2 linked regions of the Ancylobacter polymorphus genome follow. The protein of the gene in region 2 interacts with the protein of the main gene of each other region in a pairwise test. Links are inferred from orthologs where the notes say so. Each region holds a gene or a part of one and is shown on either strand. Other genes may lie near its edges.

Evidence for each region.
Region 1: the proteins of rho (region 2) and hfq interact in binary tests that used the Escherichia coli proteins (3 or more experiments, as listed by UniProt). The link is inferred for Ancylobacter polymorphus from one-to-one orthologs.

Annotation. Positions count from the first base shown.
Region 1 is NZ_CP083239.1:3,242,700-3,247,023, reverse strand. The notes cover bases 1,056-3,937. They hold hfq (RNA chaperone Hfq), read right to left. Parts: upstream 2,682-3,937; coding sequence 2,430-2,681; downstream 1,056-2,429. Other genes in these bases: K9D25_RS15270 (TrkH family potassium uptake protein), read right to left, coding at 3,838-3,937; K9D25_RS15275 (D-amino-acid transaminase), read right to left, coding at 2,891-3,751; hflX (GTPase HflX), read right to left, coding at 1,056-2,433. In the rest of the region: mazG (nucleoside triphosphate pyrophosphohydrolase), read left to right, coding at 56-901; more of hflX, read right to left, coding at 1,042-1,055; more of K9D25_RS15270, read right to left, coding at 3,938-4,324. UniProt on the Escherichia coli protein: RNA chaperone that binds small regulatory RNA (sRNAs) and mRNAs to facilitate mRNA translational regulation in response to envelope stress, environmental stress and changes in metabolite concentrations.
Region 2 is NZ_CP083239.1:1,236,219-1,240,660, forward strand. The notes cover bases 558-3,557. They hold rho (transcription termination factor Rho), read left to right. Parts: upstream 558-1,424; coding sequence 1,425-2,690; downstream 2,691-3,557. Other genes in these bases: hemE (uroporphyrinogen decarboxylase), read left to right, coding at 558-650; hemJ (protoporphyrinogen oxidase HemJ), read left to right, coding at 757-1,182; K9D25_RS05855 (hypothetical protein), read left to right, coding at 2,841-3,245. Outside these bases: more of hemE, read left to right, coding at 1-557; K9D25_RS05860 (thioredoxin domain-containing protein), read right to left, coding at 3,580-4,442. UniProt on the Escherichia coli protein: Facilitates transcription termination by a mechanism that involves Rho binding to the nascent RNA, activation of Rho's RNA-dependent ATPase activity, and release of the mRNA from the DNA template.

The sequences.
Region 1 (4,324 bases), 2.0 Mb from region 2 along the record:
CGCCCATAAGAGTGTTTTCCATAATATGTCTTCTGCGAATCACTCGGAGGCGGAATTGACGCCCTCCCGCGACATAGAGCGCCTGTTGGAGATCATGGCGGCACTGCGCACGCCGGAGACCGGCTGCCCTTGGGACCTTGCACAGGACTTCGACACGATCGCGCCCTACACGATCGAGGAAGCCTATGAGGTGGCCGACGCCATCGCCCGCGGCGATCTGGACGACCTCTGCGACGAACTCGGCGACCTGCTGCTGCAGGTGGTGTTCCACGCCCGGCTGGCGCAGGAGCGCGGCGCCTTCGATTTCGGCGCCGTGGTAGAAGCGATCACCGCCAAGATGATCCGCCGCCACCCGCATGTGTTCGGCGACGCGCGTGGGCGCGACGTGGCGGCGGTGAATGCGGCGTGGGACGCCATCAAGGCGGAAGAGAAGGCGCGGCGGGCCGCCCGACGGGCGGCGCGGGGTCTGCCGCCGGAGCCGGGGCAGGGCCGCACGCTGGACGGGGTGCCGGCCGGCGCCCCTGCCCTCACCCGGGCGGTGAAATTGCAGGACAAGGCGGCGAAGGTCGGCTTCGACTGGCCGGAGGTGCGGCCGGTGCTCGACAAGATCCGCGAGGAGATCGACGAGGTGGAAGCCGAGATCGCCGCCGGCGACGCGAAGGCGGCGGGGCAAGAAGTCGGCGACCTCCTGTTCGCGCTGGCCAATCTCGCCCGCCATCTCGATGTGGACCCGGAGGCCGCTCTGCGCGGCACCAATGAGAAGTTCACCCGCCGCTTCGCCCATATCGAGGACCGGCTGGCGCAGGCCGGGCGCACGCCGACAGAGGCCAGCCTCGATGAGATGGAGGCGCTGTGGCAGGAGGCCAAGACGGCGGCGAAGACGGCGGCGCCGAAGGAGTAGGGCAGAGGGGCGCCCTGCCCCCGCACGCCCCTCCGCCGTCATCCCGGCCGAAGCGAAGCGCAGAGCCGGGAGCGCCCGCCATCACCACGCGATCCCGGATGGGCCTTCGGCCGTCCGGGATGACGACGGGCCCTGGCGCCTTATCCCCGGATGCGCCGCGCGCCGAAGCGACGCTCGATCTGCTCGGCACGGTCCGGCGGCACCCGCACGGCGAGGTGCAGCCGCCCTTCCGCGTCCTCGCGGCGCTCCAGCACTTCGCTGTGGCGATAGAGCCAGCTGAGATTGCCACCATCGGCGGCGGCGAGATCGACGGCGAGGCTCACCCGCTCGCGTGAGAGGCGCTGCGAAATGGTGGCGAGCAGCGGCTCCATGCCTTCGCCGGTGAGCGCCGACACTGGGATCGGGCGGGCATCGCCCTCGCGGCGGGCGGCGGCGTTGAACAGCCCTGCCCTCGCCTCCGGCTCCAGCCGGTCGATCTTGTTCCAGACCTCGATGACGCGATGGTCGTCTTCCGGGTCGATGTCGAGATCGGCCAGCACGCTCTTCACATCATGGGCCTGCGCGTCCGCGTCCTCATGCGCCATGTCGCGCACATGCAGGATGAGATCGGCCTCGATCACCTCTTCCAGCGTCGCGCGGAAGGCGGCGACGAGCTGGGTCGGCAGATCGGAGATGAAACCGACCGTGTCGGACAGGATCACCTTGTCGCCGGTGGGCAACTGCACCGCCCGCAGCGTCGGGTCGAGCGTGGCGAACAGCAGGTCCTGCGCCATCACCTCGGCGCGGGTCAGCCGGTTGAACAGGGTCGACTTGCCGGCATTGGTGTAGCCGACCAACGCCACCACGGGATAAGGCACCTTCTTGCGGCTGGCGCGGTGCAGGGCGCGGGTGCGCTTGACCTGCTCCAGCTCGCGCTCGATCTTGACGATGCGCTCGCCAATCAGCCGGCGGTCGGCCTCGATCTGCGTCTCGCCGGGGCCACCGAGAAAGCCGAAGCCGCCGCGCTGGCGTTCCAGATGGGTCCAGGAGCGCACCAGCCGGCTGCGCTGATAGTTGAGATGGGCGAACTCGACCTGCAGCACACCTTCCTTGGTGCGCGCACGCTGGCCGAAAATTTCGAGAATGAGCGCGGTGCGGTCGATCACCTTGGCCGACCACGCCTTTTCGAGGTTGCGCTGCTGCACCGGGCTGAGCGGGGCATCGACAAAGACCAGCCCCGCCTCCTCCGCCTTCACCAGCCCGGCGATTTCCTCGACCTTGCCACTGCCGAGATAGGTGGCCGGACGCACCTGCGACAAGCCCACAAGCGCGCTGCCGACAAGCTTCAGATCAATGGCGAGGACGAGACCGACCGCCTCGTCGAGCCGCGCCTCGGGCGAGCGGCGCACGCCCTCCTCCCCTGCCCCGCGACGGGTCAGGTGCGGAACGATCACCACCACGCGGGTCGCGTCGCCTTCGGTTTCATGCTCGACAGGCAGGCCGGCGGCACGACCGGCGGACGACGTGCGGGAGGGCTTGAACTCCAAGATCAGCCCTTCTCGCCGGTCTCATCGGGTTCGAACAGCTGAACCGGATGGCCGGGCATGATGGTCGAGATCGCGTGCTTGTAAACGAGCTGCGAATGGCCATCGCGGCGCAGCAGCACGCAGAAATTATCGAACCAGGTGACGACTCCCTGCAGCTTCACGCCATTGACCAGGAAGATGGTGAGCGGCGTCTTGTTCTTGCGGACGTGATTGAGAAAGGTGTCCTGGAGGTTCTGCGAACGTTCCGCGGCCATGGTTTTTTGATCCGTTTGTTTGTTGTTGCTCGTAGGTCGGCGCGGTCGTCCTGCGCTCTGCGCCCCGTCCGGGAGCGGTCAAGCACAAAGACGTGCGCCCCAAACATGGCATAGCATGTCTGGCGCGCAAGATGCTTTCGCCAAGTTGGTTCCCCTTGGCAAGGTCTTTCCGCACCCGCCTGCCGGCCGGGCGGGCAGAATTACCTGTGTCAGCGGGCGATTTCGGCAAGCCGGTGGTAGTTGGCGCGCAGGGCGCGCGCCACCGGGCCGGGCCGGCCGTCGCCGATCGCCTGCCCGTCGATTCGCACCACCGGGGTGGCGAAATTGGTGGCCGAAGTAACGAAGGCCTCACGCGCGCCCAGCGCTTCCGCCACGGTGAAGGGGCGCTCCTCGATGCGCAATTGCAGCTCGGCCGCCACCTCGAACATGACCGTGCGGGTGATGCCGCGCAAAATGCCAGACTCCGCCGGCCGGGTGACGAGCCGCCCCTCGGGCGTGACGATCCAGGCATTGGTCGAGCCGCCCTCGGTGACATGGCCGCCCGCATCGACGAACCAGGCTTCGCGCGCGCCGGCCTGCTTCGCCGCCTCCTTGGCGAGGACGTTCGGCAGCAGGCCGACGGTCTTGATATCGACCCGCTCCCAGCGATTATCCGGCACGGTGATGACGCCGATCCCCTGCTCCGCCGCCGCCTCGCCCTTGGCCGGGTCAATCGCGCGGGCGGTGACGACGATTGAGGGCGGCGTCGCCGGATCGGGAAAATAATGGTCGCGCCGGGCGACGCCGCGCGTGACCTGCAGATAGACGAGGCCGTCGCGCACGCGGTTGCGGGCGATGGTCTGGCGCAGCACCACCCCGAGCGCGGCAAGCGACATAGGCAGCCGGATGCGCAGTTCGCCGAGCGAACGCACCAGCCGCTCCATGTGGCGACGCTCATCCACCATATGCCCGCCGCGCACCTCGCAGACTTCATAGACGCCGTCGCCGAACTGGTAGCCGCGATCCTCCACATGCACGCCCGCCACGGCGTGCGGCACATAGGCTCCGTTCACATAGGCAATGCGCGACATCGTCCGTCCTCAGCCCGGTCTCGGTATAGCCACCCGTTCGCACATCGCATGAACATGGCGACTCAGTGGCTTGATATATCTGCCCTTTAACGTCGCCAGAGGGCGAAATTGGCCAGCCCCAGCACGACCAGAATCTCCAGCCGCCCGAGAATCATGGCCAGGGCCAGTATAAGCTGCGCATAGGCCGGCAGCGCGCCCCAGTCCGGCCAATTCACGTCCGGCTGCCAGTTCACGGAATAGACCGGACCGGCATTGCTCAGCGCCGTCACGACCGCGACGAAGGCCGCTTCAAAGCTCGGCATGGCCGGCGCGAGCGCCACGGTTAGCGCGCCGATCACCGTGCAGGCGACGCCGAACATAATCCAGATCGCCTTCATCATCTGCAACGTCACATTCTGCTGCCCGAGACGACGCGGATGCACGGCGCTGGGATGCACCAGTCGCTCCAGTTCGCGCAGGCTCTGCAGCACCATCACCCCGGCACGGTAGATCTTGATTCCGCCCGCGGTGGAGAAACTGGCGCCGCCGATGAAGACGACGGTGAGCACCACCGTCACCGGCAGGCTGGCAAAG
Region 2 (4,442 bases):
GCGCCGAGCTGCCCGCCAAGACGGCGCTGCTCGGTTTCTGCGGCGCGCCGTGGACCGTGGCGACCTATATGGTTGCCGGGCGCGGCACGCCGGATCAGGCGCCGGCGCGCCTCGCCTCGCTCACCGACCCGGCCTTCTTCACCGCGCTGATCGACCTGCTGGTGGAAACCTCCGCCCGCTATCTCGTTGGCCAGCTGAAAGCCGGCGCCGATGCGGTGCAGATTTTCGACAGCTGGGCCGGGGTGCTCGATCCCGAGAGCTTCCGCCGCTGGTCGATCGATCCCATCCGCCGCATCGTCGCCGCCGTGCGGGCGGAAGTGCCTGGCGCGCGCATCATCGCCTTCCCGAAGGGCGCGACGCTGTCCGGGCTCACTGAGATGGTGCAGGCGACGGGCGTGAACGCGGTCGGTCTCGACTGGACCGCCGACCGCAAGGCGACGCGCTATGCGCTGGGTGGCAAATGCGCGCTGCAGGGCAATCTCGATCCGCTCACCCTCATCGCCGGCGGAGCGGCGCTTGATTCCGCGATTGACGGCATTCTCGCGGATTTCCACGGCGCCTCGCATGTGTTCAATCTTGGCCATGGCATCCGCCCGGAAACGCCGATCGCCCATGTCGAGCGGATGATCGCGCGGATTCGCGGCGTCTAGAGCACGTTCCGATCTGACTGCATCGCAATCAGATCGGTAAAGCGTTCTCTATCAATACTTTAGAGACTGGTTCACCGAGGCTCTAGGCGAGGATCGAAGGCGGCCCATGCTGTATGAGTGGATCAAGGTGCTGCATGTGATCGCCATCCTCTCCTGGATGGCCGGCCTGCTCTATCTGCCGCGGCTGATGGTCTATCACTGCGACGCGCCCAAGGGTTCGCCGCAGTCGGAAACCTTCAAGGTGATGGAACGGCGCCTGCTCAAGGCGATCATGAACCCGGCGATGATCGTCGCCTGGCTCGCCGGCCTCTGGCTCGCCTGGGACGGCGGCTGGTTCGCCTCGGGCTGGTTTCACGTGAAACTGGCGCTGGTGCTGGCGATGAGCGGCTTTCATGGCGCGCTGTCGCGCTGGGTGAAGGATTTCGCTGCCGACCGCAATGTCCGCCGGCCTCGCTTCTACCGCATCATGAACGAGGTGCCGACGCTGCTGATGATCGGCATCGTCATCATGGTCATCGTAAAGCCGTTTTGACGCGTTCAAAGCGTCACGCGGCGCACTTGCGCCGAATCGTGCCTTTGCCTATGGTGCGCGAACTCCACGAAGCTGGCTGTCGCTCCGTTCAGGCGGGCATCTTCCCCGATGCCGCACGGTGTGCCGGATAGGAAGCCGATCCCCTCGGCCTGGGTCCGCAGACCAGCGCTTCCCACCTTTTGTCGTTTCGGCGGGACTTCCCGGCCGGCTACGTCCACATTTAGATATCGAGGCCTTTTCCCATGGGGGAAATGAAGCTCCAGGACCTCAAGTCCAAGAACCCCGCCGAACTTCTGGTGTTCGCCGAGGAGCTTGAGGTCGAGAACGCCAGCACGCTGCGCAAGCAGGAGCTGATGTTCGCCATTCTCAAGCAGCTCGCCGCCAAGGACACCGACATTATCGGCGAGGGCGTGGTCGAGATCCTCTCCGACGGGTTCGGCTTCCTACGCTCCCCGGACGCCAATTACCTCCCCGGCCCTGACGACATTTACGTCTCGCCCAGCCAGATCCGCCGCTTCGGCCTGCGGACGGGTGACACGGTCGAAGGCCAGATCCGCTCCCCGAAGGATGGGGAGCGCTATTTCGCCCTCCTCAAGGTCAACACGATCAATTTCGAGGACCCGGACAAGATCCGGCACAAGATCAACTTCGACAACCTGACCCCGCTCTATCCCGACGAGCGGCTGAAGCTGGAAATCGAAGACCCCACCCGCAAGGATTTCTCGGCCCGCGTCATCGATGTCGTGGCGCCCATCGGCAAGGGCCAGCGCGGCCTCATCGTCGCCCCGCCGCGCACCGGCAAGACGGTGCTGCTGCAGAACATCGCCCAGTCCATCACGACAAATCATCCCGAGTGCTACCTCATCGTGCTGCTCATCGACGAGCGGCCGGAGGAAGTCACCGACATGCAGCGCTCCGTGAAGGGCGAGGTCGTGTCCTCCACCTTCGACGAGCCGGCGCAGCGCCATGTGCAGGTCGCCGAAATGGTGATCGAGAAGGCCAAGCGCCTGGTCGAGCACAAGCGCGACGTGGTGATCCTGCTGGACTCCATCACCCGTCTCGGCCGCGCCTACAACACGGTGGTGCCGTCCTCGGGCAAGGTGCTGACCGGCGGTGTCGATGCCAATGCGCTGCAGCGCCCCAAGCGCTTCTTCGGCGCGGCGCGCAACATCGAAGAGGGCGGCTCGCTCACCATCATCGCCACGGCGCTGGTTGATACCGGCTCGCGCATGGACGAAGTGATCTTCGAAGAGTTCAAGGGCACCGGCAATTCCGAGGTCATCCTCGACCGCAAGGTGTCGGACAAGCGCGTCTTCCCGGCGATCGACATCACCCGCTCGGGCACCCGCAAGGAAGAGCTGCTTGTGCCGGCCGACGTTTTGAAGAAAATGTACGTCCTGCGCCGCATTCTCAACCCGATGGGCACGGTCGACGCGATCGAGTTCCTGGTCGACAAGCTGCGCCAGACCAAGACCAATGGCGACTTCTTCGATTCCATGAATACCTAGAGTGCGATCCGATCAGATTGAATCAATCTGATCGGTAAATCGCCCTCTAACTCTAAGATAGAGAACGCGTTATCCGATCAGCTTGCGATGCAAGCTGATCGGCGCGTACTCTAAGGCGCAAAGCCGAAAGTAGACCGCGGGGAGGCGGGCATGAGGGCAGGGCAGTTCTACCGGCTTTCCGTCATGGCGCTTCCCCTCAGCCTGCTGCTGGCGCTGCCGGTGCAGGCCGGCGTCGCGGAACGCGAGCCGCCGCCAGCGGAACTCTGGCTGTTTGTTATCGGCATCGCCGCGCTTAGCTGGGTCATGGCCTGCCGGCGCTGGTGGCTTCCCCTCGCCGTGTGGCTGCCCACCGCCCTGTTCGTCGCCAGCCTCATCGCCGACTTCGCCGATCCCGTCATCGGGCCGGCAGTGCGGGCCGAACTCGGGCTCGCCTATGTGCTGCAGGCGGACCTCGCCGGCGCGCTGATGCTGGTGGTGCCGCTGATGCTGGCCAATGTGAAGTTCAGCCGGCTCGATACGGATAATCGACCGGGTGTACGGCGCCAGCGGCGCTGATTGCGGCTTCGCAATAAAGACGGCAGAATTTTCAAAATATCTGGCAAGTACGCCTAAAATCCATCATTTCACCTCCGAAATGATGGCCTTCAGAAATGACTCAGGGCGGGCGACAGACATGTCGTCCGACCCATTCCTCGTAAAAGCCAAAACGCCCGCCAGCGGCCGTTTCTGTTGATCTGCGCGGGGGTGGGGGATTTTCTCCCCGGATTATCCACAGGCTTACCCACACTCGTCGCCGCGACGGCCGATTCGACCACAAAATGCTGCCGGCGGCGCCCGAACCTTCCGTTCCTGCCGGCAAGCCAGGGGAGGGCCTCACGGGCCCCTCCCTTCAGCGGCCCCGGAGCAGCTCCTCCAGTCGATTCACCTCCGTAACGGGCAGTGAGCAGCTGCCGCCGCCGCAGACGAAGGCGGCAGGCGCGCCGACATCGCCTCCGCTGGTCAGGCTCGTCGCCTTCGCACGCGCGCGGTGATCGTCGGGCAGGGCCGAGGGATCGCTCACGCGCTGCACGCTGACATCGACCAGCGGCATCCGGCGGGCGGCGTCTGTGAGCGCGTCAGCCTCCGCACCCACGCCGATGACGACGACCTCGCGCGCCCGCAGCCTGGTGTCGAGCGCGTTAAGCAGGCCGGCATGGCTGTAGAGATGCGGCGCGGCGCGCGGCAGCAGCGCCTCGAACAGGCGGTCAGCACGGGCGCGATAGGCCTCGTCCCCGGTCAGGATCGCCAGCCGCACCAAATTGCGGGCGATCAGCGCCTGCGGGTTGGTCACCGCATCGTCGGCGGTGGCCTCCGGGCGCAGGATCAACCCTTCCGCGTCGGCGGCGGTGAGATAATAGCCGCCCGCTTCCGTCGCGTGATGCGTTTCCAGCATCCCCTGCCAGGCAATCGCCTGATCGAGATAGGCCCGCTCGCCCGTCGCTTCCGCCAGCGCCAGCGCCGCGCCGATCATCGCGGCATAATCCGAGGCGAGACCGGGGAAGACCAGCCGGCCCGCGCGCCAGCTATGACCGAGCCGTCCGTCCTTCACCATCGATTCGGCGATGAAACGGAAGGCGCCAGCGGCCAGCTCCACCCATTCCGGCCGTCCGATTCGCGGCGCGGCGCCGACCAGCGCCGCGATCATCAGCCCGTTCCAGTCCGCCAGCACCTTGTCATCGCGGCCGGGCGGTACCCGCTTTTCTCGCACGGCCA